4 regions of the Pseudomonas sp. S2_A02 genome follow, and region 1 is predicted to be linked to each of the others. Evidence: predicted binding sites of a transcription regulator. Region 1 holds the regulator's gene; each other region holds the start of a gene.
What was found. The regulator FliA, encoded in region 1, starts transcription of late flagellar genes. The targets are predictions, from matches to a motif close to CTAAAGTTTNNNNNNNNNNNGCCGNTAA.
Positions count from the first base shown of each region.

Region 2: flgM (flagellar biosynthesis anti-sigma factor FlgM) is a predicted target of FliA. The motif match lies at 4,089-4,116, and genes of this name have one in related genera.
Region 3: AB4O41_RS22120 (chemotaxis protein CheW) is a predicted target of FliA. The motif match lies at 1,595-1,622, and genes of this name have one in related genera.
Region 4: AB4O41_RS02700 (methyl-accepting chemotaxis protein) is a predicted target of FliA. The motif match lies at 4,366-4,393, and genes of this name have one in related genera.

Region 1 covers NZ_CP162776.1:1,910,828-1,918,208, forward strand. The annotation lists gene AB4O41_RS08720 (protein-glutamate methylesterase/protein-glutamine glutaminase) at 1-344, opposite strand, end outside; partial or broken gene AB4O41_RS08725 (chemotaxis protein CheA) at 394-2,636, opposite strand; gene AB4O41_RS08730 (protein phosphatase CheZ) at 2,690-3,478, opposite strand; gene AB4O41_RS08735 (chemotaxis response regulator CheY) at 3,509-3,880, opposite strand; gene fliA (RNA polymerase sigma factor FliA) at 4,048-4,788, opposite strand; gene fleN (flagellar synthesis regulator FleN) at 4,785-5,615, opposite strand; gene flhF (flagellar biosynthesis protein FlhF) at 5,733-7,058, opposite strand; gene flhA (flagellar biosynthesis protein FlhA) at 7,070-7,381, opposite strand, start outside.
Region 2 covers NZ_CP162776.1:2,080,788-2,088,168, reverse strand. The annotation lists gene AB4O41_RS09545 (glutamine synthetase family protein) at 1-857, shown strand, start outside; gene AB4O41_RS09540 (MFS transporter) at 929-2,311, shown strand; gene AB4O41_RS09535 (flagellar brake protein) at 2,376-3,122, opposite strand; gene AB4O41_RS09530 (flagella synthesis protein FlgN) at 3,211-3,678, opposite strand; gene flgM (flagellar biosynthesis anti-sigma factor FlgM) at 3,726-4,052, opposite strand; gene flgA (flagellar basal body P-ring formation chaperone FlgA) at 4,231-4,992, opposite strand; gene AB4O41_RS09515 (chemotaxis protein CheV) at 5,073-6,005, shown strand; gene cheR (protein-glutamate O-methyltransferase CheR) at 6,052-6,879, shown strand; gene flgB (flagellar basal body rod protein FlgB) at 7,247-7,381, shown strand, end outside.
Region 3 covers NZ_CP162776.1:4,813,838-4,821,218, reverse strand. The annotation lists gene norR (nitric oxide reductase transcriptional regulator NorR) at 1-1,455, shown strand, start outside; gene AB4O41_RS22120 (chemotaxis protein CheW) at 1,688-2,590, shown strand; gene AB4O41_RS22115 (GNAT family N-acetyltransferase) at 2,618-3,076, shown strand; gene AB4O41_RS22110 (hypothetical protein) at 3,221-3,547, shown strand; gene AB4O41_RS22105 (YkgJ family cysteine cluster protein) at 3,631-4,380, shown strand; gene AB4O41_RS22100 (hypothetical protein) at 4,536-4,793, opposite strand; gene AB4O41_RS22095 (ClpXP protease specificity-enhancing factor) at 5,022-5,435, opposite strand; gene AB4O41_RS22090 (glutathione S-transferase N-terminal domain-containing protein) at 5,452-6,069, opposite strand; gene AB4O41_RS22085 (cytochrome c1) at 6,220-7,002, opposite strand; gene AB4O41_RS22080 (cytochrome b) at 7,002-7,381, opposite strand, start outside.
Region 4 covers NZ_CP162776.1:637,263-644,643, reverse strand. The annotation lists gene AB4O41_RS02720 (adhesin) at 1-376, opposite strand, end outside; gene AB4O41_RS02715 (hypothetical protein) at 378-815, opposite strand; gene AB4O41_RS02710 (AAA family ATPase) at 1,306-1,830, opposite strand; gene pnuC (nicotinamide riboside transporter PnuC) at 1,827-2,390, opposite strand; gene AB4O41_RS02700 (methyl-accepting chemotaxis protein) at 2,604-4,238, opposite strand; gene AB4O41_RS02695 (undecaprenyl-diphosphate phosphatase) at 4,532-5,362, shown strand; gene AB4O41_RS02690 (DUF1294 domain-containing protein) at 5,359-5,790, shown strand; partial or broken gene AB4O41_RS02685 (MmcQ/YjbR family DNA-binding protein) at 5,797-6,155, opposite strand; gene AB4O41_RS02680 (LysR substrate-binding domain-containing protein) at 6,152-7,060, opposite strand; gene AB4O41_RS02675 (FMN-dependent NADH-azoreductase) at 7,191-7,381, shown strand, end outside.

The DNA.
Region 1 (7,381 bases):
GGGTTACGGGAGATGTCTTCGAAATTCTTCGGCAGGAAGTCCACCGCGCCGGCGTCCAGCGCATCGAGGGTGACCCGCGCGCCTTCGTGAGTCAGCGAGGAGAACATCAACACCGGGGTCGGGCAGCGCTGCATGATGTGCCGCACCGCCGTGATGCCATCCATCATTGGCATCTCGTAGTCCATGGTGATCACGTCTGGTTTGAGGGCCAGCGCCTGATCGATCGCCTCTTTGCCATTGGTCGCCGTACCGACGACCTGGATATTCGAATCCGCTGAAAGAATTTCCGAGACGCGGCGGCGGAAAAACCCCGAATCGTCCACCACCAGGACTTTGACTGCCATAAACACTCCATTAGACGGGGCGAGGCTCAGTCGCCCCGCTCCCCCAGAATCAAATACGCCGTGCGGCGTAACGCTTGAGCATGCTCGGCACATCGAGAATCAGTGCAATGCGGCCGTCACCGGTGATGGTGGCGCCGGACATGCCCGGGGTTCCCTGGAGCATTTTGCCCAATGGCTTGATGACCACTTCTTCCTGGCCCACCAACTGGTCGACGACGAAGCCGATCCGCTGAGTGCCCACCGAAAGGATCACCACATGGCCTTCGCGCTGCTCTTCGTGAGCAGCGGAGCTGACCAGCCAGCGCTTGAGGTAGAACAGAGGCAGTGCCTTGTCCCGCACGATCACCACTTCCTGGCCGTCCACCACGTTGGTGCGCGACAGGTCGAGGTGGAAGATCTCGTTGACGTTCACCAGCGGGAACGCGAACGCCTGGTTGCCGAGCATGACCATCAGCGTCGGCATGATCGCCAGGGTCAACGGGACCTTGATGACGATCTTCGAGCCCTTGCCCTTGGTCGAGTAGATATTGATGGTGCCGTTGAGCTGGGCGATCTTGGTTTTCACCACGTCCATGCCCACGCCGCGCCCGGAGACGTCGGAAATCTCGGTCTTGGTCGAGAACCCCGGAGCGAAGATCAGGTTGAAGCAATCCGACTCGCTGAGACGGTCTGCCGCATCCTTGTCCATCAGGCCTTTCTTCACGGCGATACCGCGCAGAACATCAGCGTCCATGCCTTTGCCATCATCGGAGATGGACAGCAGGATATGGTCGCCTTCCTGTTCAGCGGACAGGATCACTTTGCCGCTGCGAGGTTTGCCCATCGCTTCGCGCTCAGCCGGCTCTTCAATACCGTGGTCGACCGAGTTGCGTACCAAGTGGACCAGCGGGTCGGCCAGGGCCTCGACGAGGTTCTTGTCGAGGTCGGTTTCTTCGCCGACCAGCTCCAGGTTGATCTCTTTCTTGAGCTGGCGAGCCAGGTCGCGAACCAGACGCGGGAAGCGCCCGAAAACTTTCTTGATCGGCTGCATCCGGGTCTTCATGACCGCGGTTTGCAGGTCGGCCGTGACCACGTCGAGGTTCGACACGGCCTTGGACATGGCTTCGTCGCCGCTGTTGAGGCCCAGACGGACCAAGCGGTTACGTACCAGTACCAACTCGCCGACCATGTTCATGATTTCGTCGAGACGCGCGGTATCGACCCGCACGGTAGTCTCGGCTTCGCTGGCCGGTTTTTCCGGTGGCGGCGCAGCCAGGGCACGAGCAGGCGCCGGTGCAGCAGCGGCAGCAGGCTTGGGCGCTTGGGCTTTTGGCTCAGGCGCTTTGGCGACAGGTGCCGGCGCCGCAGCCTTGACGACTGGGGTTGCGACCGCCGAAGCAGCAGAACCGGCGCCCACTTCAGTGAACTTGCCTTTACCGTGCAATTCGTCGAGCAGCGATTCGAACTCATGATCGGAGATCAGATCACCGCCGGCCGCTTTAGCGGTTGGCGCAGCCGGGCCGGAGCCGAAGCAATTGCCGATTCCAGCGCATCGACCGCAAAGTTGCCTTTGCCGTGCAGCTGATCGAGCAGTGCTTCGAACTCGTCATCGGTGATGTCGGAGCTGTCGCCTGCCGCTTTCGGGACAGCCGATGCTGCGGGCGCAGCGACCACTGCATCGGCGGCGAACTGGCCTTTGCCGTGCAATTGATCGAGCAACGACTCGAACTCGGCATCGGTGATTTCGTCGCTGGTCGCCGTATCGGCGGCAGGCGGAGCAACCACAGGCGCCTCGGCCTGAGCCTTGACGGCATTCAGCGAGTCCAGCAGTTGTTCGAATTCGTTATCGGTAATGTCGCCGGATTCACTTTCAGCGGCCGGCTCTTGCACCACTTCAGCGACAAGTGCCGCTTCATCGGCGGTTTGCGGCTCGGCCAGGCGGGCCAGAGCAGCCAGCAATTCAGGTGTGGCAGCCGTGATTGGGCTGCGTTCGCGGACTTCGCTGAACATGCCGTTCACCGCGTCCAGTGCTTCGAGAACCACGTCCATCAGTTCCGAGTCGACGCGTCGTTCACCCTTGCGCAGGATGTCGAACACGTTCTCGGCGATGTGACAGCACTCCACCAGCTCATTGAGCTGGAGGAAGCCGGCGCCCCCTTTTACAGTGTGAAAACCGCGAAAAATTGCATTGAGCAAATCCGCATCATCCGGTCGGCTTTCAAGCTCGACCAGCTGTTCGGACAGTTGCTCTAGAATCTCGCCGGCCTCAACCAGGAAATCCTGAAGGATCTCTTCATCGGCGCCGAAGCTCATTAAGGGGGTGCTCCTGAGGTCTAAAAACCTAAAAAACCTAAAATGCTAAAACTCTAAAATCCTAGGCTGGATAACAAATCGTCCACATCGTCCTGACCGGACACAACGTCTTCTCTTTTATCGGCATGAATCTGCGGACCTTCACCCTGAGAGAGATGTTTTTGTGGATCTTTTTCAGCCAGCATCGCTTCACGGTCATGTTCGATACCCGCAAAGCGGTCTACCTGGCTGGCCATGAGCACGAGCTTGAGCAGGTTGCTTTCAACTTCGGTGACCAACTGGGTCACGCGTTTGATCACCTGACCGGTGAGGTCCTGGTAATCCTGGGCCAGCAGAATGTCGTTGAGGTTGCTCGACACGACGCGGTTGTCTTCACTGCTGCGTGTCAGGAAACCGTCGACGCGCCGGGCCAGTTCGCGGAACTCTTCAGCCCCGACTTCGCGACGCATGAACCTCCCCCAATCCGTGCTCAGCGCCTGAGCTTCATCGCTCAGGCCGTTGATCAACGGTGTGGCGTTTTCCACCAGGTCCATGGTGCGGTTGGCCGCAGCCTCGGTCAGCTTGACCACATAACCCAGGCGCTCAGTGGCATCGGTGATCTGAGACACTTCCTCGGCTTGCGGCATGTGCGGATCAATCTGGAAATTGACGATCGCGCTATGCAGCTCGCGGGTGAGCTTGCCCACTTCCTGATACAGGCCGCGGTCACGGGTCTGGTTGAGCTCATGGATCAGTTGCACAGCGTCGCCGAACCTGCCTTTTTCAAGGCTCTCGACCAGTTCGACCGCGTGTTTTTTCAGGGTCGATTCGAAATCGCCCTGTGAAGATTCGTTTTGCTCCATAGCTCCCCCGTGACGGACTGGCTTTGCACATCAACCGATGCGTTCGAAGATCTTTTCAATCTTGTCTTTCAACGCTTGAGCCGTGAATGGCTTGACCACATAGCCGTTCACACCCGCCTGAGCGGCTTCGATGATTTGCTCGCGCTTGGCTTCAGCGGTCACCATCAGCACCGGCAGGTGCTTGAGCTTTTCATCGGCGCGCACGTGACGCAGCAGATCGATGCCGGTCATGCCAGGCATATTCCAGTCCGTTACCAGAAAGTCGATGCCCCCGCTGTTGAGAACCGGAATGGCAGTGACGCCATCGTCAGCCTCGACCGTGTTGGTGAACCCAAGGTCACGCAACAGGTTTTTTATGATCCGCCGCATCGTTGAGAAGTCATCAACGATGAGGATTTTCATGTTCTTGTTCAATTCGACCTCCAAGCAGTCTTAAACGCGCCCAGCACCTGGACACGCCATTTCAATCAATCCGGCAAAGCACTCAATGACTGTCTGGAGCACAACAGATCGAAACCGGTGCGGTTCAACACCACACCTGCTCCATTCGCAGTGTCCCCACACTGCCTTCAGCGCGCTCGCCACTCCCCCAAACGCCCCCGCAAACGGGCCGCGCACTGGCTGTGTAACTGGCTGACCCGCGATTCGCTGACCCCCAGGACCTCACCGATTTCCTTGAGATTCAACTCTTCGTCGTAGTACAGCGCCAACACCAGTCGCTCACGCTCCGGCAAATTGGCAATCGCGTCCGCCAGCGCCGCCTGGAAGCGTTCATCTTCCAGATCGCGTGACGGCTCGAGATGAGCACTGGCGCCATCCTCATGCAGCCCTTCGTGTTCGCCGTCCTGCAACAGATCGTCGAAACTGAATAACCGGCTGCCGAGGGTGTCGTTCAAAATCCCGTAATAATCGTCGAGACTCAATTGGAGTTCGGCCGCAACTTCGTGATCTTTAGCGTCACGGCCGGTTTTAGCTTCAATCGAGCGAATCGCGTCGCTGACCATGCGGGTATTGCGGTGAACCGAACGTGGCGCCCAGTCCCCCTTGCGCACTTCATCGAGCATCGCGCCGCGGATTCGAATGCCCGCGTACGTCTCGAAACTCGCGCCTTTGCTGGCGTCGTATTTGGTTGATACTTCAAGCAGGCCGATCATGCCGGCCTGGATCAGGTCTTCGACCTGGACACTGGCCGGCAAACGCGCCAGCAAATGGTAGGCAATGCGTTTGACCAGTGGCGCGTAACGCTCGATTAGTTCGTACTGCGCGTCACGTGCCGACTTCTTGTAGAGGTTGTAACCACTGGCTGTCATAGGACGGGTCCTGCCGTTTGTTGCACGAGGCGCTCGACGAAAAATTCCAGATGCCCACGCGGGTTGGCCGGCAGCGGCCAGGTATCGACCTTCTGCGCAATGGCCTTGAATGCCAGAGCGCACTTGGAACGGGGAAAGGCTTCGTAGACGGCACGCTGCTTCTGCACGGCCTTGCGCACGCTTTCGTCGTAAGGCACCGCGCCAACGTATTGCAAGGCGACGTCAAGAAAACGATCGGTGACCTTGGTCAACTTGGCGAACAGGTTGCGGCCCTCCTGCGGGCTCTGCGCCATGTTGGCCAGGACGCGGAAACGATTCATGCCGTAGTCGCGGTTCAGCAGTTTGATCAGCGCGTAGGCGTCGGTAATGGAGGTTGGTTCGTCGCACACCACCAGCAAGACTTCCTGGGCTGCGCGCACGAAACTGACTACCGAGTCACCAATGCCCGCAGCGGTGTCGATCACCAATACGTCGAGGTTGTCGCCGATGTCGCTGAAGGCCTGGATCAGGCCGGCATGCTGGGCCGGGCTCAGATGAACCATGCTCTGGGTGCCGGACGCGGCCGGGACGATGCGGATACCGCCGGGCCCTTGCAGCAGCACGTCGCGCAGCTCACACCGGCCTTCGATCACATCGGCCAAAGTACGTTTGGGTGTCAGCCCCAGCAGGACGTCGACATTCGCCAGCCCCAGATCGGCGTCCAGCAGCATGACGCGCCGGCCGAGCTCAGCTAGAGCCAGGGACAAGTTCACTGACACGTTAGTCTTCCCGACGCCACCTTTGCCGCCGGTCACCGCGATCACCTGTACGGGATGCATGCTGCCCATGTTATTTCTTTACCTTGTCTTACTTAGACGGAGGCCACATTACTGGCTGCGCGTTCACTAACTGAACAATGCATTGGCAGACCATCGATGTAGGTACAAAAACTGTTCATTAATACCTCAGCCAACCCGCTTGGTCGGACTGTGGTAGAGGTCAGCGAACATATCAGCCATGGCTTCTTCGCTGGGTTCTTCCTGCATTTGCACGCTAACGGCGCGGCTGACCAACTGATGACGACGCGGCAGATGCAAATCATCCGGGATCCGCGGGCCATCGGTCAGGTAAGCCACCGGCAATTCATGACTGATGGCCAGGCTCAACACCTCACCCAGGCTTGCCGTTTCATCCAGTTTAGTCAGGATGCAGCCAGCTAGCCCGCAACGCTTGTAACTATGATAAGCGGCGGTTAGAACCTGTTTTTGGCTAGTGGTTGCCAAGACCAGATAGTTTTTTGATTTGATCCCTCGTCCGGCCAGGCTTTCAAGCTGCATGCGCAGTGCCGGATCGCTGGCCTGCAGGCCGGCGGTATCGATCAGCACCACGCGTTTGCGCAGCAAGGGTTCCAGCGCCTGCACCAGCGATTGGCCCGGATCGACGTGGGTGACCGACACGTTGAGGATGCGGCCCAGGGTCTTGAGCTGTTCCTGAGCACCGATGCGATAGCTGTCCATGCTCACCAGCGCGATGTTCTGCGCGCCGTACTTGAGCACATAACGGGCCGCGAGCTTGGCCAGCGTGGTGGTCTTGCCCATGCCAGCCGGGCCGACCATCGCAATTACACCGCCCTCTTCCAAGGGCTCGACTTCCGGGGTGGCAATCATCCGCGCCAGGTGCGCGAGCAACATGCGCCAAGCCTGACGTGGTTCTTCAATGTCGGTAATCAGTGCCAGCAGATCGCGCGACAACGGGCCGGACAGGCCGATGCGTTGCAGGCGTCGCCAGAGGTTGGCCTGGGCCGGACGGCTGCCTTGTAGCTGATTCCAGGCCAGCGAGCCGAGTTGCACTTCCATCAGTTCACGCAGGCTGTTGAGCTCGAAACGCATCGAGTCGAACGCACGCGGGTCGACACCGGTCGCTGCGGCAGGCGCGGGTGCCGGACGCCGAGGCTCGGCCAGCGTTGGCTCGATCAGTGGCTCGGCGGCGGTCAACGGCAGGCCGGCGAACAACTGGCGATTGGTGGCTTTGTCGCTCTCGCCATCGCCACGCAGGCTCAGTTCGGCCTGGGCGGTGACGATCCGCGACTGGGTCTTGCGCAGCTCGTCCTCGAGTTCCATGTTTGGAACACGCGGGGCCAGCGCCGACAGTTTGTAATCCAGGGCAGCCGTCAGCTCGACACCGCCAGCGATCCGGCGATTGCCAATGATGGCGGCGTCGGCGCCCAGCTCATCACGAACCAGTTTCATGGCCTGACGCATATCGGCGGCGAAAAAACGCTTAACTTGCATAAACCACTACCTCAGCCGTTGGGCCCTACTGTCGCAACGATGGTCACTTGCTTGTTGTCAGGGATTTCCTGGTAAGCCAACACATGCAAACCCGGGACTGCCAGTCGGCCGAATCGCGAGAGCATCGCGCGAACCGGACCGGCCACCAGCAGAATCACCGGTTGACCTTGCATTTCCTGACGCTGCGCCGCTTCGATCAACGAGCGCTGCAGTTTCTCTGCCATGCTTGGCTCCAGCAGAACACCCTCTTCCGAGCCTTGTCCTGCCTTCTGAAGACTATTGAGCAATATTTGTTCCAACCTTGGTTCCAAGGTGATCACAGG
Region 2 (7,381 bases), 170 kb from region 1:
ACGGTCATTCGGCGTTCAGCGTCAGCTCCAATAACGGCTTGCGACCGTTCTTCAATGAAGTCTACGAATGCATGGCGGCGCTGGGCTTGCCACGCGATACCTTCATGCACGAGATGGGCGTCAGCCAGTTCGAGATCAACCTGCTGCACGGCGATCCGCTGCTGTTGGCCGACCAGACCTTGTTGTTCAAGCATCTGCTCAAGGAAGTGGCGCTCAAGCATGGCCTGACCGTGGTCTGCATGGCCAAGCCGTTGGCTCACACACCGGGCAGTTCGATGCATATTCACCAGAGCATCGTCGAGATCGGCACCGGGCGTAACGTATTCAGCGACAAGGCCGGCGAGCCGACCGCGACCTTCCGTCATTTCATCGGTGGTCAGCAGGCCGGCCTGGCGGATTTTACCGCGCTGTTTGCGCCGAACGTGAACTCCTATCAGCGCCTGTGCCATCCTTTCGCATCGCCGAATAATGCCTGCTGGTCCCACGACAATCGCGCGGCCGGACTGCGCATTCCGGCCAGTTCACCGGTCGCTCGTCGGGTCGAAAACCGCTTGCCGGGGGCCGATGCCAATCCGTATCTGGCGATCGCCGCGAGTCTGGCCGCGGGGTTGTATGGCATCGAGAACAAACTGGAGCCGAGCGAGCCGATCCAGGGTGAGTTCGTTGTGCCGGATAATCTTTCGTTGCCGTGTACCTTGCATGCCGCTCTCGAACGTCTGAAACGTAGCCAATTGGCCAAGGAACTGTTCGGCAAGGAGTTCATCGAAGGCTACATCGCTTCGAAGACCATGGAGTTGACCAGCTTCTTTGATGAAATTACTCCCTGGGAACGGCGTGTTCTAGCAGCCCAGGCCTGACGACCCGTCGCCGTCGGGCTATCGTTTGTCGATAGTCCGATATTCACTGCAAGGAGCCGCTCGGAACGCCGATGCGCCAAATCTTGAAATCTTTTCGGGGGCTTTATTTTGCCTCGCTGATGATGTTGATCGGCTCGGGCCTGTTGAGTACTTACCTTGCCCTGCGCCTGGCAGCCGATAAAGTCGACAGCCTGTGGGTCGGTGCGTTGATGGCCGCCAACTATTTCGGCCTGGTGCTGGGCGGCAAGATCGGCCACCGGCTGATTGCCCGGGTCGGGCATATTCGAGCCTATTCAGCCTGCGCCGGGATCGTCGGCGCGGCAGTGCTGGGTCATGGCCTGGTGGACTGGTTGCCCGCGTGGCTGTTCCTGCGGGTGATCGTCGGCCTGGGCATGATGTGCCAATACATGGTGATCGAAAGCTGGCTCAATGAGCAGGCAGAAGCCAATAAGCGCGGAGTGGTCTTCAGCGGCTACATGATCGCCTCGTACCTGGGGCTGGTATTGGGTCAGCTGATTCTGGTCATGCACCCGGGCCTGGGCCTGGAATTGCTGATGCTGGTCGCGCTGTGTTTCGCCCTGTGCCTTGTGCCGGTTGCCCTGACACGGCGGATTCACCCGGCGCCTTTGCACCCGGCGCCGATGGAACCACGGTTCTTCATCAAGCGCGTGCCGCAGTCATTGAGTACGGTGTTGGGGTCGGGTTTGATCGTCGGTTCGTTCTACGGTCTGGCGCCGCTGTATGCCTCGCAGCAAGGGTTGTCGACCGAACAGGTCGGTCTGTTCATGGGTAGCTGCATTTTTGCAGGGCTGGTGGTGCAGTGGCCGTTGGGTTGGCTGTCGGACCGCTATGACCGGGCGCTGTTGATCCGCTGCTTCGCGTTCAGCCTGGCGCTGGCAGCGTTGCCCTTGGCGATCATGCGACAGGTGCCGCTGGAGGTGCTGTTCATCGCCGGGTTTTTCTGTTCGCTGGTGCAGTTCTGCCTGTACCCGCTGGCGGTGGCATTCTCCAACGACCATGTCGAGGGGGATCGCCGGGTGTCGCTGACGGCGATGTTGCTGGTGACCTACGGTGTCGGCGCGAGTATCGGGCCGCTGGTGGCCGGGGTGTTGATGAAGCTGTTCGGCAGTCAGATGCTCTATGCCTTCTTCAGTTTTTTCGCGTTGGTGCTGGTTTGGCGAATCCGTCCGAAAGCGGTTACCAACCTGCATCAGGTGGACGATGCTCCGCTGCATCACGTGGCCATGCCGGACAGCATGTCGAGTTCACCACTGGTCGCTTGCCTTGACCCGCGAGTCGATGAGCAGGTGGTGCAGGATCAGATGCAGAATCCGGTCAACCCTGAGGCTGACTTCAATCCGGATGCCGAGCCGGAAACCGAAGCTGCAACAGATTCGGAATCGTCAGACCCTGACGCGGGGCGCGAGCAAAGTTTTACCGAAGCAAGGCCTTGATCAAGGCATAAAAAAACGGGCAGTCACCGCGAGGGGCTGCCCGTTTTTTTATGGGAGCGACGTATCAGAAGTCGTCTTTGTCGAAGCGCCGCGCTTCGCGCTGAAGCTGATAGACGAACCGCTCGACTTGGCGCTGCACCAGGCCGCTCATGTTGTGAAAACGCACGCCGGCAAAAGTGGTGTTGATCTTTTCTTCGAAGTGCAGGTAACGCAGCTCGACCGGTGCCGTCATGTTGCCGAAGGGCAGGGCGGCAACGAAGCGGTCATAGACCTGGCCCAGTTGTAGCTTGGCGGTGATATCGCCCTCGAAGCGCAACTTGCAGCCGGTGGCGGAGATGTCCAGCAGTTTGCCGTTGATGGGCGACTTGAGTTTGTCACCCCCCAGTTCGACATTGACCAGTTGTGCCAGCTTCAACGCAGCTCGAAAAGCATTGCGGCGTTGGTGGTAAACCACCTCATCGGGCAGCGCGCCACGGTAGCAGCGGCCATCGCCGGATTCGTCGATGGTCAGCGGGCCATTGCTTTCCCAGGCGATGCGTACACCGTCGTGAAAGCCTTCGACCTTGAACGGTTCGCCAGCCAGCAGATAGCGTTCGCCGTCGCGCGGGATCATTTCGTCCAGGGCGATCATGTTGCGGTCACGGTCGATGTCCACCAGATAACTCTGGAAGCGCTGGCTGCGCTCATGGAACGTGATGATCAGCGGGTCATGGCTGTCTTGCAGCTGACGCAGATTGCCGGAGATTTCCAGGGGCGTGGTGAGCACCTTGGGTGGCTGCGGAGCATCTTCCGCGCTTAAGGCATTGGACACGGGGTATCAATCTCCAGACAAATATGACTACTAGCCAGCATTCTGCCAGCATGTTTCGCGTCTTGATAGAGCGTGCTCATTGAAAGGCTCAAGCCTGACTGAGCGGGCGTGGTTTTGCGAGTTTGGAGGTTGAACCGCGGGCATCGTAGAGCGCTGGCGGCTCGCCGCCGGTGAGGATTTTCAGCTGGTTGGCCGTGGCGGCCTGCTGCACCAGAATCGACTGGCCATTGTTGACATTGGCGGCCTGACACTGGGCCAGGAGATCGGTCAGCACGTCGCTCTGTGCCAGCAACTGGTCGCCAATGCTCGAATGGCTGGCAAGTTGCTCCAGGCCCTGGCGATTGGTTGGCAGGTTGAGGCTGGCGAGGATTTCACTGCGCTTGCGGCCATGCTGCTCAAGCAAAATGATCAATGCCTGTTTCTGCGCCAGAATCTCTTCGAGCAGTGGCATGTCGCGACCATGCAGCGCGAGGGACTCGGTTTGCAGCAGCTCCAGCAGGTGTTGCGCCGGGGCAAAGTCGTCGATGATCAGTTGCAGTAAATTAGTGTCGTGCATGGCTGGCCTTGGGTTTTAAGCGTCCAAAAGCCGGCGCGGGCCGTGGCCTAGCGCTGGGCTTCGAAGTTGAGCAGTTTGCTGGCTACACGGTTGCTGTCGACTTTATAGCTGCCATCGGCAATCGCTGCTTTCAACTCGGCCACGCGGGCTTTGTCGACTGCAGGCTGATCGCGCAGCTTGTCAGTGACCTTCTGCAACTGTTGAGCCTCATTGCTGAGGTGTACCGATTCCCCGCTTTTGGTGGTACTGGCCTGTTCGGCCGGGGTATTCAGCGGCGCGGATTGGCCGGCTTCGGCGGTTTCCTTCGCGGCGCTGGTACGTGTACTGCCCGTAAGTGACGAGGAGCTGTTTAAACGACTGAAATCGATGACCATGACAAAAAACCTCTGGGTATTTGGACGCTTGCCATGTTTTCGGCTCTTCCCCGGAAAACTTTAGGCCCATTTATCGATGAGCTTGCATGCGCCAGCGTGTCTTGCGCATGCGGCACAGTTTAGGGAACAGCCAGGCAGCGCGCCATATTTTCACGAACAGAGGTCCCTGCATGGCCGCTCACATAGAAACTTCCACCTGACCGGGCGCGGTAACTTGCGCCTTGATGACCCGCTGGGAGTTTAGGTTTTTCACGCGAATCTGTTCGCTCATGCCGCCATTGGACAGGGCTTCACCCGGCATGCGTACACTGAGCGTACCACTGCGGGCGGTAATCACCACCTGATCGCCCTTGCGAATGACTTCCGCCTGTTCGAGGTGCACCAGGGTAATGACCTGATCGGCGACCATTGGTCGGGTAAGTTTCTGTCCGATCGCCTGATCCACGGAGGTCAGAAAACCCTGATTTATCAAGCTGATATCACGCTCGCGCAGGGTCACGTCCTGAGGTTCGATAATCCCTGTGCGCTTGAGGGGGCGGGTGGTGGTCACGATGTCGCGAAACAGCCGTACTTGAGCGGGTACGAAGACTGTCCAGGGGGAGGCGCCCTCGCAGCGAACCTTGACCGTGACCCGGCCCAGAGGCCTGGCAGGGCTCTCGAGGGTGGCTGTCAATTCCTTGTCGCACATGGGCATGCGCAGGCGCGGATCGAGCTGGTTGACCTCGATCTCGTAGCGCCCTTGTGTTTGACTCGTGGCCAGATAGTCTTCTACGGTGAATTCAAGAAAGCCCTGAGTGACGCCGATAAGCATGTCAGGCAAGGTAACCGCGTCAGCAAGGGCAGGGCTGCCAGCGTTGAACAGGCAAACGGCCGACATCACGCAGAGCAATCTGCGGCAGGTTGATGTCAGGCGTCGAAAAAATGTCGGTTCTGTGTTCATAAGAGTTAAAAAGCAAGCGCCGTGCCGTTTAGTGATGAATGTGCGTCGCAACACACTTAGCGTTGGTGTAGGAGTCTGGCATGGCTGGTGTAATGGATTCGGTGAACCAGCGCACGCAACTGGTAGGGCAGAATCGCCTTGAGCTGTTGTTGTTCCGTCTCGACGGCCAGCAGCTGTATGGGATCAACGTATTCAAGGTTCGTGAGGTGCTGCAATGCCCCAAGCTGACCCTGATGCCCAAGTCCAGTCCTGTCGTGTGCGGTGTGGCAAATATTCGGGGGGCGACCATTCCGATTCTGGATCTGGCAATGGCGACCGGTTCCGGAGCGCTGAAAGATCAAAGCAATCCCTTCGTGATCATCACGGAGTACAACACCAAGACCCAGGGTTTCCTGGTGCGCTCGGTGGAGCGCATCGTCAACATGAACTGGGAGGAGATTCATCCGCCACCCAAGGGCACCGGGCGCGATCACTACCTGACGGCTGTGACTCGGGTCGACAATCAGTTAGTCGAAATCATCGACGTCGAGAAGGTGCTGGCGGAAGTGGCACCGACACCGGAAGCGATTTCGGTGGGTGTGGTGGATGTCGAGACTCAGCACAAGGCGTTGTCCTTACGCGTGTTGACGGTCGATGATTCATCGGTGGCGCGCAAGCAAGTCACGCGTTGTCTGCAAACGATCGGCGTCGAAGTGGTGGCGTTGAACGACGGTCGGCAAGCGCTGGATTACCTGCGCAAGCTGGTCGATGAAGGCAAGAAGCCGGAAGACGAGTTCCTGATGATGATCTCCGACATCGAGATGCCGGAGATGGACGGGTACACCCTGACAGCCGAGATCCGCGCCGACCCACGCATGCAAAAGCTTCATATCATCCTGCACACTTCGTTGTCGGGTGTGTTCAATCAGGCGATGGTCAAGAAAGTCGGTGCCGATGACTTCCTGGCCAAGTTCCGTCCTGATGACTTGGCATCCCGGGTGGTCGACCGGATCAAAGCAGCAGATATCAGCTAGGGGCGCTTTGCCCCTGGCGGTCAACACGATTTAAGAGGCCGCATCATTGTCTACGGGTAATTTGGATTTCGAACAGTTCCGGGTCTTCCTGGAAAAAGCCTGTGGCATTTTGCTCGGTGAGAACAAGCAATACCTGGTCTCGAGCCGTCTCAATAAACTGATGGAACAGCAGGGCATCAAATCGCTGGGTGAATTGGTTCAGCGCATCCAGACCCAACCGCGCAGCGGTTTGCGCGAGCTGGTGGTGGATGCCATGACCACCAACGAAACCCTGTGGTTTCGTGACACCTATCCGTTTGAAGTCTTGAAGAACAAGGTATTGCCTGAGTCGATCAAGGCAAGCCCTGGCCAGCGCCTGCGGATCTGGTCGGCGGCGTGTTCGTCGGGTCAGGAACCGTATTCGCTGTCGATGTCCATCGATGAGTTCGAGCGGGTCAACATGGGCCAGTTGAAGATGGGCGTGCAGATCGTTGCCACGGATCTGTCCGGCACCATGCTGACCAACTGCAAAACCGGCGAGTACGACAGCCTGGCCATCGGTCGCGGTCTGTCGCCCGAGCGCCTTCAGCGTTACTTCGACCCGAAAGGGCCGGGGCGCTGGGCCATCAAGGCACCGATCAAGAGTCGTGTGGAATTTCGTTCGTTCAACCTGCTCGACAGCTATGCAAGCCTGGGCAAGTTCGACATCGTGTTTTGCCGCAACGTGCTGATCTACTTCTCCGCCGAGGTGAAGAAAGACATCCTGTTGCGTATCCACAGCACGCTCAAGCCCGGCGGCTATCTGTTCCTTGGCGCGTCCGAAGCGCTGAATGGTTTGCCGGATCATTATCAAATGGTCCAGTGCAGCCCGGGGATCATCTACAAGGCGAAGTGATTCGTTGCTTCATCAAAAAACGGGAGTCCTCAGGGGCTCCCGTTTTTTTATGCCTGTAATTATCTCTCAAAATCACCACGCCCCCTGTGGGAGCGGGCTTGCCCGCGATTGCGGTGTAACAAACTACATTGATGTCGACTGATACGACGCTATCGCGGGCAAGCCCGCTCCCACAGGGTCAGTTGTTGTTCTGGCGATTGGTGATAAGCGGCAGAAAAGCGGCAGGCGGCGGAAATCGGTTGCCGCTTTTCTGGCATTGCCGCCTTGCCACCGCGCGCAAAGCCCCGGTTTACGGGCTTTTTTGAATTGGCACGCCGCTTGCTATACCCATCGTACGAAAAATCAGGTCACCCGAAGGTTTCCCGACATGAGCATCAGCTTCGATAAAGCGCTCGGTATCCACGAACAAGCCTTGGGCTTCCGCGCTCAGCGTGCCGAAGTCCTGGCCAACAACATCGCCAACGCCGATACCCCGAACTACAAGGCTCGGGATCTGGATTTC
Region 3 (7,381 bases), 2.9 Mb from region 1:
ATGCGCGCTCTACTCCCTTGCGACGCCGCGGCCCTGCTGCGACTCGACGGCGAATGGCTGGTGCCGCTGGCGGTGGATGGATTGAGCACCGACACCCTCGGGCGACGTTTCAAGATCAGCGAACACCCGCGGTTCGAAGCGCTGCTCAGCAGTCCCGGACCGACTCGATTCGCCGCCGACAGCGATTTGCCCGATCCTTATGACGGTTTGGTCGATGGTCTTCACGATCACCTGGAAGTCCACGACTGCATGGGCTGCCCGTTGTTTATCGATGAGCGTCCGTGGGGTTTGCTGACCCTCGACGCGCTCGACCCTGAACGTTTCGAACCGATCGAACTGGACGCCCTGCAAGCCTTCGCCAGCCTCGCCGCCGCCACGGTCAACGCCGCCGAGCGCATCGAACGGCTGGCCAATCGCGTCGAAGACGAACATCAGCGCGCCGAGGTTTACCGTCAGGCCAGCAGCCAGCAGAGCCGCGAAATGATCGGCCAGAGCAAGACTTACAAACGACTGGTGGAAGAGATCAGCCTGGTGGGCGGCAGCGACCTGACGGTGCTGATCACCGGCGAAACCGGAGTCGGCAAAGAGCTGGTGGCCCAAGCCATCCACGCGGCGTCCCCACGGGCCGACAAACCGATCATCAGCCTCAATTGCGCCGCCCTGCCAGACACGCTGGTGGAGAGCGAATTGTTTGGCCATGTGCGCGGTGCTTTCACCGGCGCGACGAATGATCGGCGCGGCAAGTTCGAACTGGCCAACGGCGGCACATTATTTCTCGATGAAGTGGGCGAACTGTCGCTGACGGTGCAGGCCAAATTATTGAGGGTGTTACAAAGCGGTCAACTGCAGCGCCTGGGCTCGGACAAGGAACATCAGGTCGACGTGCGATTGATTGCAGCGACCAACCGCGACCTGGCCGAAGAAGTGCGCAGCGGTCGCTACCGTGCCGACTTCTATCATCGCCTCAGCGTTTACCCGCTGCTGGTGCCCGCACTGCGCGATCGCGGTCGGGATGTGCTATTGCTCAGCGGCTATTTCCTGGAACAAAACCGCTCACGCATGGGCCTCAACAGCCTGCGCCTGACCAGCGATGCGCAAGCGGCATTGTTGACGTATGACTGGCCGGGGAACGTGCGGGAGTTGGAGCATTTGATTGGTCGCAGTGCCTTGAAGGCGTTGGGTAACTGCAAGCAACGGCCGAAGATTCTCAGTTTGAGCGCGGCAGATCTGGACTTGCCCAATGGCAGCGTTGAACCCGCGCCAGAATCGGTGGATGCTGCGCCGGCGGCTGTGTTGGTTTCAGGGGATTTGCGTGAAGCCACCGAGCATTATCAGCGCCAACTGATCAGCGCTTGCCTGGAACGGCACCAGAACAACTGGGCCAGCGCGGCGCGGGAACTGGGTCTGGATCGAGCGAACCTTGGACGAATGGCCAAGCGCCTTGGAATGAAGTGACGGCCTCATCGCGAGCAGGCTCGCCCCCACATTTGATCTTTATGAGACACACATATTGTGTTCGGCGAAAATCCATTGTGGGAGCGAGCCGGCTCCGGGCGGCGTTCCGACGATGGGGTCCTGCCATTCACCCAAATTGCTAAAGCCTGCCCCCGACAAGTCGATAACCCGGCATCGATAGTTGTTGGCGATCTTCTCAATCGCCCATCACCTTTTTCCACAGAAGGTTTTTATGTCCTCCAACAAAGCCCGCGCAGATTCACTTTCGCTTCTGCTGTTTACCTTGCGCAGCGGCAAGCTGATGGCGATCAACCTGCTGAAAGTCAGCGAAATCATTCCCTGCCCGCCGCTGACCAAGCTGCCGGAGTCGCACCCCCACGTCAAAGGCATCGCCACCCTGCGCGGCGCCTCGTTGTCAGTGATCGACCTGAGCCGCGCCATCGGCGAGCGACCGCTGGAAGACCCGAACGGTGGCTGCCTGATCGTCACCGACGTCAGCCGCTCCAAGCAGGGCCTGCACGTTCAGGCGGTGAGCAAGATCGTCCATTGCCTGACCACCGACATCCGTCCACCGCCCTTCGGCTCCGGCGGTGTGCGTTCGTACATCACTGGCGTGACCTCGGTCGACGGCACGCTGGTGCAAGTGCTGGACATCGAAAAGGTCATCCACGGCATTGCTCCGGCGCAGATCGAAACGGCCCCGACCGAACTGAGCATGGAAGACGCCGAAGTACTCGGCAACGCGCGGATTCTGGTGGTCGATGACAGCCAGGTCGCCCTGCAACAATCGGTGCACACCCTGCGCAACCTCGGCCTGCAATGCCACACCGCTCGCAGCGCCAGGGAAGCCATCGACTGCCTGCTGGATCTGCAAGGCACCGCCCAGCAGATCAACCTGATCGTCTCGGACATCGAAATGTCGGAAATGGACGGCTATGCCCTCACCCGCACATTGCGCGAGACGCCGGACTTCTCGCACCTCTATGTGTTGCTGCATACGTCGCTGGACAGCGCGATGAACAGCGAGAAGGCCCGACTGGCCGGGGCCAACGCGGTGCTGACCAAATTCTCCTCGCCGGAACTGACCAAATGCCTGATCGTGGCGGCCAGGGCCATCGCCGAACAAGGTCACTGAGTTGTGGCTGAGTTTTTTTGTTTTCTGATGCGGCGCAACCTGGCTGAGGCTGTGCCGCCTTTCACTTGGCCAAATGGCATTGAGTTGACCCAGTACCGCCCTGAACTTGCCGAAGCCGTTCATCACTTGATGGAACTGGGCTATCGGGAAGGTAGCGGTCGCGTTCCGGCGCTGGAAGTCTGGCAGCAGCGTTTCGAAACCGATCCTGAATACGATCCGACCCTGTGCTTCATCGCGTTCGACGCCGAAGGAATCGTTGGCGTCGCCCAATGCTGGACCAGCGCTTACATCAAGAGCCTGGTAGTGCATCCGCGCGCTCAAGGCCTTGGACTTGGCCGTGCGTTGCTGCTAAATGCTTTCAATGTGTTTCAGCAACGCCGCGAAGGTTTTGTGGATTTGAAGGTCTTGGAAAACAACCTTCGGGCACAGCGATTGTATGAAAGTGCGGGGATGTATGTGGTCCGCCGGGAGCCGGTTCCAACCTGACACCGCTTTCGCGGGCTAGCCTCGCTCCCACAGACTCAGGTGATCCCTGTGGGAGCGTGGCTGCCCGCGAAGAGGCCCGCACAACCACCCAAAACCATCAGGCATACTCCGACCTCGGCCACTACACGCCAAGGATGCCCAACCATGAAAGCCACAACCCTGACCTTTCTCTGCGTCACCACCCTCGCCACCCAAGCCTATGCCTCCAGCCCCGACGCCTGGGCCACCTACGACAAAGCCGTGCTCGACAGTTGCACCAAAACCAGCGGCCTGAAGAATGCCAAACCCGTCGGCACCGCCGCACAGTTCGACGATCGAGTCGGCTATACCGCGCTCCTGCTGCAAGGCCAGTACCCGCAAAAACACATGAAAGGCCAGCAAGGCACCGAGCTGTGCCTCTACAACAAGAAAAGCAAAACCGCCTACGTGACCGAATGGGACTCCATCCGCCCAACAGCAAAAGCGCAGTAAATGGCGCATAACTTGCTTCGGCACAGGCCTTTGCGGTGGCTTTTTGTCGCCATTTCATGCCCCCACAGGTGACTGGCCGTTCAATGAATACAACGTTTTCCTGCGTAGGTTGTGGCAAATGCTGCAACGACCACCACGTGCCCCTGACACTGGCCGAAGCCCGGATGTGGGCGGCCGATGGCGGTCAGGTGATCGTGCTGGTGGAGGCCTTCCTCGCCAATGGCCTGGGCCTGCCCATGCAGCAACGCGAACATGCCCAACGCCGTTCGGTGGTAGTTCGAAGTGGTGCTTGCGAGGCGCACGTGGCGATCACCTTCGCCGCCTACAACGTCGGTCCCTGCCGGAATCTTGACGAAGACAACCTCTGCCGCATCTACGAACGCCGACCGCTGGTGTGTCGCATCTACCCGATGGAAATCAATCCACACATCCCGCTCAACCCGGCGATAAAGGAATGCCCGTCCGAGTCGTGGGAAACAGGGCCGGATTTGATCATCGGTGGTGAACTGGTGGATCAGGAACTGGTGGGATTGATCCAGCGCTCCCGTCAGGCCGATCGCGATGAGATTCAGACCAAGGATGCGATTTGCGCGTTACTGGGGATTCGGACGACCGCGCTGAAGGGTGATGGATTTACTGCCTATTTGCCGGACATGACTGCGTTTGCCATGGTCATTGATCAGGTGGCGAAGCAGCCGCTGACAGAGTCGGGCGGTGAATGGATCTTTCATGTGTCAGGCGATGATATTGCCGGGCAAGTGTTGGCGGCCGGGGCGCAGGTGGCGACTGAAGTACTGCTGAACTATGCGTTTATTTCGTTGCGGGCGGCGTGAGCCAGAGGATGTGTTGTATTTAATGGCCCCATCGCGAGCAGGCTCGCTCCCACCTTTGATCTTCATGGGACACAGGTAATGTGTACGACGAGAATCCACTGTGGGAGCGAGCCTGCTCCCGATGACGGCAGATCAGGCACCGCAGAGGTAAAAACTCAGCGCTTACCCATCGAACGACGAGTGCCAGGAGGCGCTGCCCCCGGGGTCTTGGTATGGCCATTCTTCGCGCCATTCTTGTACCAAGGCTGGCTGGCATTCTTCGCAGCGGCCAAATCACCCGGTTTAAACGGGAACTTGAACGCCGGGATCGCCGCTTTGGTTTCGCTGTCTGCGCTGGAGTCGACGCTGTCTGGCAGGTCTGCCTGGTCGTCGCTCAAAGCGTCGCCAACCGGCGGTTGTGTCGGGGAAGTCATGAAAGCTCCGGGTGATGCTCAAAGAGTCGGGCCCGGTAGGCGAGCCACGAAAGGCGGCAGTATACCTGTGTCGGGAGCCGCAAGCTGCAGTTGCTCAGTTGGGTTTTGCGCTGACTGACCTGCCGTCTTCGCCGGCACAGTGGTTCATCGTCGCTCATGGATTCCGTATACGACACAGATCCACCGGGCGCACATAAAAAAAGCGATCCATTCGGATCGCCTTTTTTATTACTTCACCACCTTCAAACTCGGTCGACCGCTGGGACGCGGCGGCTCGCTGTCGGGTGGCGGAACATCATCATCCGGCTCGATCTCTTCCTCGTCTTCCAGAGGCGATTCCATATCGAACACCATGCCCTGACCGTTCTCCCGAGCGTAAATGCCCAGGATCGATGCGATAGGCACGTACAGGGTATGTGGCACGCCACCGAAGCGCCCTTCGAAGCTGACTGCCTCGTTATCCATGTGCAGATGACGCACGGCTGCCGGGGAAACGTTCAGGACAATCTGTCCGTCACTGGCAAAACCCTGAGGCACCTGCACCGACGGATACTCGGAATTGACCAGCATGTGCGGGGTGCAATCGTTGTCCACAATCCACTCGTAGAGCGCGCGGACCAGATAAGGTCGACTGGAGTTCATAGCGGCTCCTTAAGCCTTAGCGCATATCGCGTTCGACACCAGACAGACTCGCCTGGAAAGCCTCACGTGCAAACGAGCGCTCCATATAATCAAGCAACGGCTTGGCAGGCCGCGGCAGTTCAATACCCAGAATCGGCAATCGCCAGAGTATTGGCAATAGGCAGCAATCCACCAGACTTTGTTCCTCACTGAGGAAAAACGGCTTGTCGGCGAACAACGGCGACACGCCTGTCAGGCTTTCGCGCAGCTCTTTACGAGCCACGACACGGGCGGCTTCCTTGGTCCGCGAATCCAGGATCAGATCCACCAGACCACACCAGTCACGCTGAATGCGATGAATCAGCAGACGACTGTTGGCACGCGCCACAGGATAAACCGGCAGCAATGGCGGGTGTGGGTAACGCTCATCCAGATATTCCATCACCACGGTCGACTCCCACAACGCCAGGTCACGATCGACCAGGGTGGGCAGGCTTCCGTAAGGGTTCACTTCAATCAGTTTAGGCGGCTGGCGACCAGCCTCCACGTAAATGATCTCGGCGCTGACACCCTTCTCTGCAAGTACGATGCGCACTCGGTGGGAATAGTGGTCGGCGGGGTCGGAGTAACAGGCCAACCGATTGGTCACGCCCATGGCGGTCCTCCTCGCTTGTTGAAATTATCGGAAACGGAAAAACACGCGCGCCCAGAGGGCGCCTCCCGTAACGCCTGGGTCACCAGACTCGTTACACCTTCAGAGACGCCCTTGGGCGCGCGCGATTAACAGCAATGGCTTACAGCTTTATCAATGGACGTCTTTCCAGTATTCACGCTTGAGCAAGTAAGCGAATACGAAGAAGAACGCCAGGTACAGCAACACATAGGTACCGATGCGCTGATGCTGCAGCTTCACCGGGTTGGCCGAGTAGGCCAGGAAGGTCACCAGGTTCTTGACCTTCTCGTCGAACTGCTCTTCGTTCAGCGTGCCGGTTTTCGGCAATACCGTCAGCTGGTCGCAGGCTTCATGGGTCAAACCCGTACCGGTCAGCGGATCGTATTGCTTCTTGCCGTCTTCGACGATTTGAACTTGTTTACAGCCTACCACTTGACGACCCTGCAAGCCGACCAGAACGTTAGGCATGCCGACGTTCGGGAACACCTTGTTGTTCACGCCCCAAGGACGCGACGGGTCTTCATAGAAGGAACGCAGGTAGCCGTAGAGCCAGTCTGTGCCACGAACACGAGCCACCAGTGTCAGGTCAGGCGGCGCCGCACCGAACCAGGTCTTGGCGTCAGCCGGCTGCATGCCGATGTTCATGTGGTCACCGATCTTGGCGCCGGTGAACACCAGCTTCTCAAGCATCAACTCGTGAGGAATGCCCAGGTCATCGGCAACACGCTCGTAGCGCTGGAACTTGGCACTGTGGCAGCCCATGCAATAGTTGGCGAACGTACGTGCGCCGTCCTGCATGGCAGCCTTGTCGGAAACGTCGATGTCGACCTTCTCAAGCTCAGGACCACCGTGTTCGGCCGCAAAGGACAATACAGGCATCGCCGCAAGAATCAGTACTGCAAATAGCTTTTTCATCAGCCAGTCACCCTTTCCGGAACCGGTTTGGTCTTCTCGAGCCTGGTGTAGAACGGCATCAGAATGAAGTAGGCGAAGTACAGGAAGGTACATACCTGCGACAGCAACGTACGGCCTGGAGTTGGAGCCAGAACACCCAACACACCCAGGATCACGAACGAGATGCAGAACACCCAGAGCCAGATCTTGCTCAGCCAGCCCTTGTAGCGCATCGATTTGACCGGACTCCGATCAAGCCAGGGAAGGACAAACAACATTGCAATCGAAGCGCCCATGGCAATTACGCCCAGAAGCTTGTCCGGAATCGCCCGCAGAATCGCGTAGAACGGCGTGAAGTACCAGACCGGAGCGATGTGCTCAGGGGTCTTGAAGGCGTTCG
Region 4 (7,381 bases), 1.3 Mb from region 1:
TGCTTTGCGGCTGTGTACTGATGCTTATCCGCAGGGCATTGGCTTGTTGGTTGCTGGCGCCCGCGCTCTGGTTGACACCCAGTACGCCGTTGCCGTGGCTGAAGGAGTCGCCTTGAATGCTGGATCGAGCATCAATCCTGGGGTCGACCTGCGTACGCAGCCGTTGGCGAATCTGTGTGGTAGCACTGGCGTTGTTGCCAATGGCGATGGCCCGGGCGTTGGCCTGTTGCTGTTGATCGCCCGCCGCCTGGTTGACCGATAGGTTGCCCTGGTGCTGCATGCCCGAACCGTCGATTTCGGCATTATTGATGACGGGAGGTTGAGCAAAGGTCGATGCACTGCAAAACATGGCGAGCATCAGCAGCGTACGATTCATCTTAACGGTCTCCCGTTACGACTCTCAGAGCACCCAGGCCTTGCTGGATGTTTGAATTGACCATGTTGGCAATACCATTGCCCGAGTTTCCCGAACGTCCAGCGGGGAGGTTGGAAAGCTGAGTCTGGTTGGTGATATTGCCGCTCAGGTTGTTGGTGTTTTGAGTGACCAGGCCGGAGATGCCTGCACCACTGGCGACGCTGGCAAAGTCGCCGTCGCTCAGTTCGTTGGTTTGCCTGAGGACCTGTTTGGACGGATTGGCATTGGCGGTCGTGGGGTTAGGATCGGGCATTACCGGCGCACGCGTTGCCATGCGCGGTTGGACGTCACGTTTGATAATAATGATGCCGTTATCTGCCTGTACGGGCAGGCTGATAATTGAGCCCAATGCGCATCCGATCAGCAGAAAGCTAAAGATGCTTTTATCAAATGTCCCCACGGCGGCAATTCCTTCTTTGTTGTGGGCTGGCCCTAGTCAGCCTTGGGAAAGGGAAAGCGAAAGCTGTGCCGGATTTTGATTGTTGTTTTGATTCAGAGACTTATCGATCAAGGCGAGAGGATCGATGGAGGGAGCTGTTTCAGGTCTGAGACAGCCACTAGGGCGACAAAGTGATAAAGGATCCCAAACACTCTGGATCCAAGCTTTGTGCGGCGATGTATCGGCGCTTTAACACATCGCATGACAAGACGATGACCAGCGTTGAAACGGGCTGTTTGAGAGGGGCGCGTGTTTCAGAAGCGGACGGATTTTGCAAAAATACTGCAACAAATGTTGGGGTATTTGGCCAGTGCCCATCAGCTCCGCGCAATCTAATGTGGGAGCGGGCTTGCTCGCGAAAGCGGTGTGTCAGGCGACATCAATATTGATTGTGCCGCCGTCTTCGCGAGCAAGCCCCACAGTGATTGGGTATTGGCCCAAATAGGGACGGTCAGCGCTCGAGCAGTAACGCGACGGTTTGTATTGCCTGAAGCCGGCGTTCAGCCCAATCGCCCTGAAGCACTTGAACCGGCTGCCGATGTTGCGCCAGCCATGCCTGAGTCGCGTTGAAAAAAGCCCGGCGTTCATCCAGCTCGGGCTGACAACGCTGACCGTCATCAGTCCAGACGACCTGTTCGGGCGACAGCAGTAAGTGCAAGTCATAGTGCCGAGCCAGCAGCGCCTGCTCGAGCCAGGCCGGGCAATCGCCAAACAGCGTCTGGCTCCAGAGCATGTTACTCAGCAAGTGAGTGTCGAGAATCAGCAACGGCGGCCCGAGGGCGCGGGCGTCGTCCTCCCACTGCAACTGACCGCGAGCGATGTCGGGGATATCGGCCAGGCACGTGTCTCGTGCCTCCTGTTCAATGAACCAGCGCACGTATTCGCCCACCAGCTCGCCACCGAATTGCTGTTGCAGTTCGGCGGCCAACCAGCTCTTGCCGCTGGATTCAGGCCCCGTGAGTACCAGCACTTTCATGTGCGCAATGCCGGGTCGGTGCGCCATGTCCGCCAGCCGTGCACCGCCAGCAATGCGAATACCCCATAGAGGCCGGCGGTCAGGTACAGCGCTTTATAGATGAAGAGACCAACAAAGATGATGTCCAGCGCGATCCACAGCGGCCAGCATTGCAGACGTTTTTGCGCCATCCATAACTGCGCCACCAGGCTGAAACCGGTCAACGCTGCATCGAGCCAAGGCTGGGCGGCATCGGTCCAGTGGGCCATCGCGGCGCCCAGCAGCAAACTGCCAGCTGCGCCCACGACCAGACCGAGCGTGATGGATTTTCCATCGAGCAGGCTGACCTGCCGCTTGCCATGAGTCGCGGTCCCCTGAGTCCACTGCCACCAGCCATAGAGCTGCAACGCGGCGTAGATCACTTGCAGCAGCATGTCCGAATACAGCTTCACCTCAAAAAAAATCCAGCTATACAGCAGCACCATGACCAGGCCGATCGGCCAGCACCAAGGGTTCTGTTTGACCGTCAACCAGACGGCAATCACGCCGAGGGCGGCAGCAAACAGTTCAAGCCCGGACATGGAGGTTCCTTGGTGTCGTAAAAAAGCGGGGGGCGAATTGTACCCGGATTGTGGGAAATGGGCTTGTACTGGGGAATCGGGGAAGCGCAATCCCTGTAGGAGCGAGGCTTGCCTGCGAAGGCGGCGGCACAGTCAATATTGATGTCGCCTGACACACCGCCTTCGCGGGCAAGCCTCGCTCCTACAGGGGGGCGCGTTGGGTATAGAAAAGAGTTACACCCGAAACTGCTTCAGCAACCCGTTCAGCTGCTCGCTCAGTTCCTTGAGGTGAACGCTGGCCACGCTCGATTGTTCGGCCGCCAGTGCCGTGCTGTGGGACAACCCGGCTGCCTGGGTGACGTTCTGATTGATGTCTTCCACCACGTGGGCCTGCTGCAAGGTCGCACTGGCAATCGAAGCGTTCAACCCGTTGAGGTTGCGCAAGGCCTGGCCGATGGCATTCAGGCTGGCGCCCGCCAGGCCGGCCTGCTCGATGGTCAGTTGCGACGCACGGCTGCTGTCGCCAATCACCTTGACCGCCGCTTCGGAATGGCTTTGCAGGCGTTCGATCATCGACTGGATTTCCGCCGTCGACTTTTGGGTGCGCTGGGCCAGCAGGCGCACTTCATCGGCGACCACCGCAAACCCGCGACCTTGCTCGCCGGCCCGGGCGGCTTCGATGGCGGCGTTGAGGGCCAGCAGGTTGGTTTGCTCGGCGATGGAGCGGATCACTTCCAGAACGCTGCCGATTTGCGTGCTTTCGTTGGCCAGCGTACGAATCACTTCGACGGCTTGATCAATGGTCGAAGACAGCTTGTCGATCTGCTGCAGGCTGCCGTCGATATTGACCTGCCCCTGTTGCGCCTGAGACTCGGCATTGCGCATTTCGCTGGCCGCGTGTTCGGCGTTTTTGGCCACATCCTGCACGCCGTAGGTCACTTCGTTGATCGCGGTCGCCACCAGTTCCATTTGTTGGGATTGCTGTTGGCTGCGTTGCTGGGCTTGCGCGGCATCGTTGCCCAGTTCGCTGGAAGACTGACCCAGCGCGCTGGCGGAGGTTTGCAGCTGACTGATCACCAGGCGCAGTTTGGCGGTAAAGGCGTTGAAGTGCCGAGCCAGTTGCGTGACTTCGTCCTGGCCGTGGGTATCGAGGCTGCGGGTCAGGTCGCTTTCACCGCTGGCGATGTTGGCCATGGCGTTCACGGTTTCCTGCAATGGGCGCACGATGCTGCGGGCAATCATGATCACCAGCAACGCCATGATCAGGGCAATCACCAGGCCCACGAATGAGGCCTTCCAGACTTGAGCATAAAACTCGGCCTGCATGTCATCGATGTATACGCCCGAACCGATCACCCAACCCCAAGGCTCGAACAGTTTGACGTAGGAGGTTTTTTCCACCGGCGCGCTGGCGCCTGGTTTCGGCCAGCGGTAATCGACCATGCCGGCACCCTTGGCCTTGGCGATGGCGACCATCTCGTTGAACAGCGCGAAACCATCCGGGTCGCGGATCGTCGAGAGGTTCTGGCCTTCGAGTTTCGGATTGGTCGGGTGCATGACCATGACGGGCGTCAGATCATTGATCCAGAAATAGTCATTTTGGTCATAGCGCAAACCGCGCACGGCGGTCAGTGCCTGCTTTTGCGCGGCGTCGCGGGTGAGGGTGCCGGCGGTTTCCAGGCTGTGGTAGTAAGTGAGGATGCCACTGGCGGTCTGCACCACATGCTGGGTTTTCTGAGCCTTGGCATGATAAAGGTCGTCGTGAATTTGCTTGAGCATCAGCACGCCCAACGTCGATAGCATCACTACGGCCACGATCAATATGAGCCACAAGCGTCGGCTGATCGATACACTGCGCAAGCTGTTCATAACGCTGTTACTCCGGTTTTTTGTTCTTGTAATAAATGATCGCCAGCATCCAACCACACTTTGCAGATGGGGCCTATTCGACTCAGGTCCTATTACGCGGCAGCGAAAACAGGGCGTGTCTGATAGGATTTCGGCCCCGCGCGAAAAAACCTGAGTTCCAGTTTGTTTTTCACGGAATTTTTACGGTTTTGTGGGGATCTTTATGCGCGCGGGATGTCAGCTACGCTAATCGCAATTGAATGCTTAAAAATATTAACGGGGCATGCCTGGGGGCATTGCTTCTTGGGGGATTGATGGATCTTTGGACGGCCTTTCAGGCATTGATTTTAGGCGTTGTAGAAGGGTTGACGGAGTTCTTGCCCATTTCCAGTACCGGGCACCAGATCATTGTGGCGGACTTGCTCAACTTTGGAGGCGAGCGGGCCATGGCCTTCAATATCATCATTCAGCTCGGGGCAATCCTGGCGGTGGTCTGGGAGTTTCGCCGCAAGATCTTCGACGTGGTCATCGGTTTGCCGACACAGCCCAGCGCTCGACGCTTTACCGCGAACCTGTTGATTGCCTTCCTGCCGGCCGTGGTATTGGGGGTAATTTTCGCCGACTTGATTCACGAGTATCTGTTCAACCCGATTACCGTGGCCACCGCATTGGTCGTGGGCGGGATCGTCATGTTGTGGGCTGAACGCCGTCAACATGAAGTGCATGCTGAACGTGTCGACGACATCACCTGGAAAGATGCCCTGAAAGTCGGCTTCGCCCAGTGCCTGGCGATGATCCCCGGGACCTCGCGTTCTGGCTCGACGATCATTGGCGGTTTGCTGTTCGGGTTGTCGCGCAAGACGGCCACCGAGTTCTCGTTCTTCCTCGCCATGCCAACCATGGTCGGCGCGGCGGTGTACTCGGGCTACAAATACCGCAACCTGTTTGTGCCGGCTGATTTTCCGGTGTTCGCCATTGGCTTCGTCACTGCGTTTATCTTTGCGATGATCGCCGTTCGGGGCTTGCTCAAATTCATCGCCAGCCACAGTTACGCGGCGTTCGCCTGGTATCGCATTGCGTTCGGTCTGGTAATCCTGGCCACTTGGCAATTCGGCTGGGTCGACTGGACAGCAGTCAAGCCATGAACGATTCCAGCGCGCGCAACAACAACCCCGGACGCAAGTCTGGGGGCGCCATTCAGAACCTGCGGCTGAAACTGCTGGTGTTCGCTGTGCTGTGCGCAGCGCCGTTGTTTGGCTCGATGTCGCTGTGGCTGCACGGGGTGTCGGTGATTCCCCTGGCGGCCTACGGCATCGTCAGCGTGCTGGCGTTTTTCCTGTACTGGAGCGACAAGCACAAGGCCCGCGCTGACAGTTGGCGCACGCCGGAGAACGTGTTGCACGCGGTGGAGCTGGCGGGTGGTTGGCCAGGTGCCTTGCTGGCCCAGCAAGCGTTTCGGCACAAGACCCGCAAAGTCTCGTTTCAGTTGGTGTTCTGGCTCATCGTGCTGATGCATCAGGTGTTCTGGATCGATCAGCTGTTTCTGGGCGCTAACCTGTTTGCATTGCTTTAAAGCACTTTAAAGCAGCAAGCCGACCTGCGTGCGCTTGGGCAACTTGCTCACCACTAGTTGGTGAGAACGTTGCAGCAAGCCTTGCAGCTCTTTGGCGCCCAGCGGGTAGGGCGTATCCATGATGATCCACTGGGCCCGGGCCAGATACGGCGCCGGGTGAATACCCGGCCGGTCGCAATGACCCAGGAACAGGTCCTTGTCGACCTTGAAGGCCAGGGACTGCCCCCGCAGGTTCTGCAAGGCGAACATCTTGTTCCCGGCAATCGAAAACACCCTCACGCCCCCCATTTGTAGTCCTCCCGCGCACCGGGCAGTGCCAGGCAGTATTGCGCGACGTCCTCTTCGCTCATTAGTCCCGCTTTCATAACAGTCTGTCCCCACAAGCATTGAATGATTCGATCAGATGGTCGATCCAGGCGCGCACGGCCGGCATCACCCCGCGTCGATGAGGGTAGACGGCTTGCAGCCAGCCGCCCGGCAATGACCAGTCGGGTAACAGTTGCACCAGCTCGCCGTTTTTCAGCTCCTGCTCGCAATGCATCATGGGCAGCATGGTAAAACCCTGGCCGCTGAGGGTGCAGGCTTTGCGGACGATGAAATCGTCGATCCCCAATCGCGCTTCCAGGCTCAGATCATAGCTTTTACCTGTTTGATCAAGCATGCGGATGTGCACCATGCGATCGGCTTCCAGCGCGCCGAGCACGGACAGGTTTTTCAGGTCTTCGGGATGATTGATTTCACGGCCGAGCAAAAATGCGGGGCTGGCAACCATCGCCATTTGGGCCTGGCGTAAACGACGGGTGACCAGTAATGGATCTTCATCACCCAAGTCCCGCACTCTCAAGGCGACATCGATGCCCTCGTTGATCAGGTCAACCCGACGGTTGAGCAACATCATCTCCAGCTGAACCTGAGGGAATTTCTCCAGGAAGTTACTGATCACTCCTGGCAGAATTTCGTGGGCCAATCCGACGGGACAGGACACTCGTAGGCGCCCTCGGGGTTCACTGGACATGCTGGCCACTGCTTCGTCGGCCATCTCTGCTTCCAGCAGCATCGCCTGACAATGGCGCAAGTAACGCTCGCCCACGGCGGTCAGGTTGAGTTGGCGGGTGGTGCGTTGCAGCAGACGCGCGCCCAGGCGTTCTTCCAGCTCGGCGATGCGTCGCGACAACCGCGACTTGGGAATCCCCAACAAACGCCCGGCCGCTGCGAAACCACCGGCTTCGACCACCTTGGCAAAGTAGTAGAGGTCGTTGAGATCTTGCATGGTTTAAGCTCGACTGTTCTATCAGTGGGACAAACTATCGCATTGTTGCCGACTAATCATCTATTGGTTTCGTCGGTAGGATTGTCTCCATCAGATCGCCGGGTGGCGATCCTCACCTTGGAGATCCCACATGAAATTACTGCATATTGATTCGAGCATTCTGGGTGACAACTCGGCTTCCCGTCAGCTGAGTGGCGAAGTCGTCAAAACCTGGCAAGCCGCCGAGCCTGGCGTTGTGGTGACTTACCGCGACCTGGCCGCCGATGCCATCAGCCATTTTTCCGCCACCACCCTGGTTGCCGCCGGCACAGCCGCTGAACT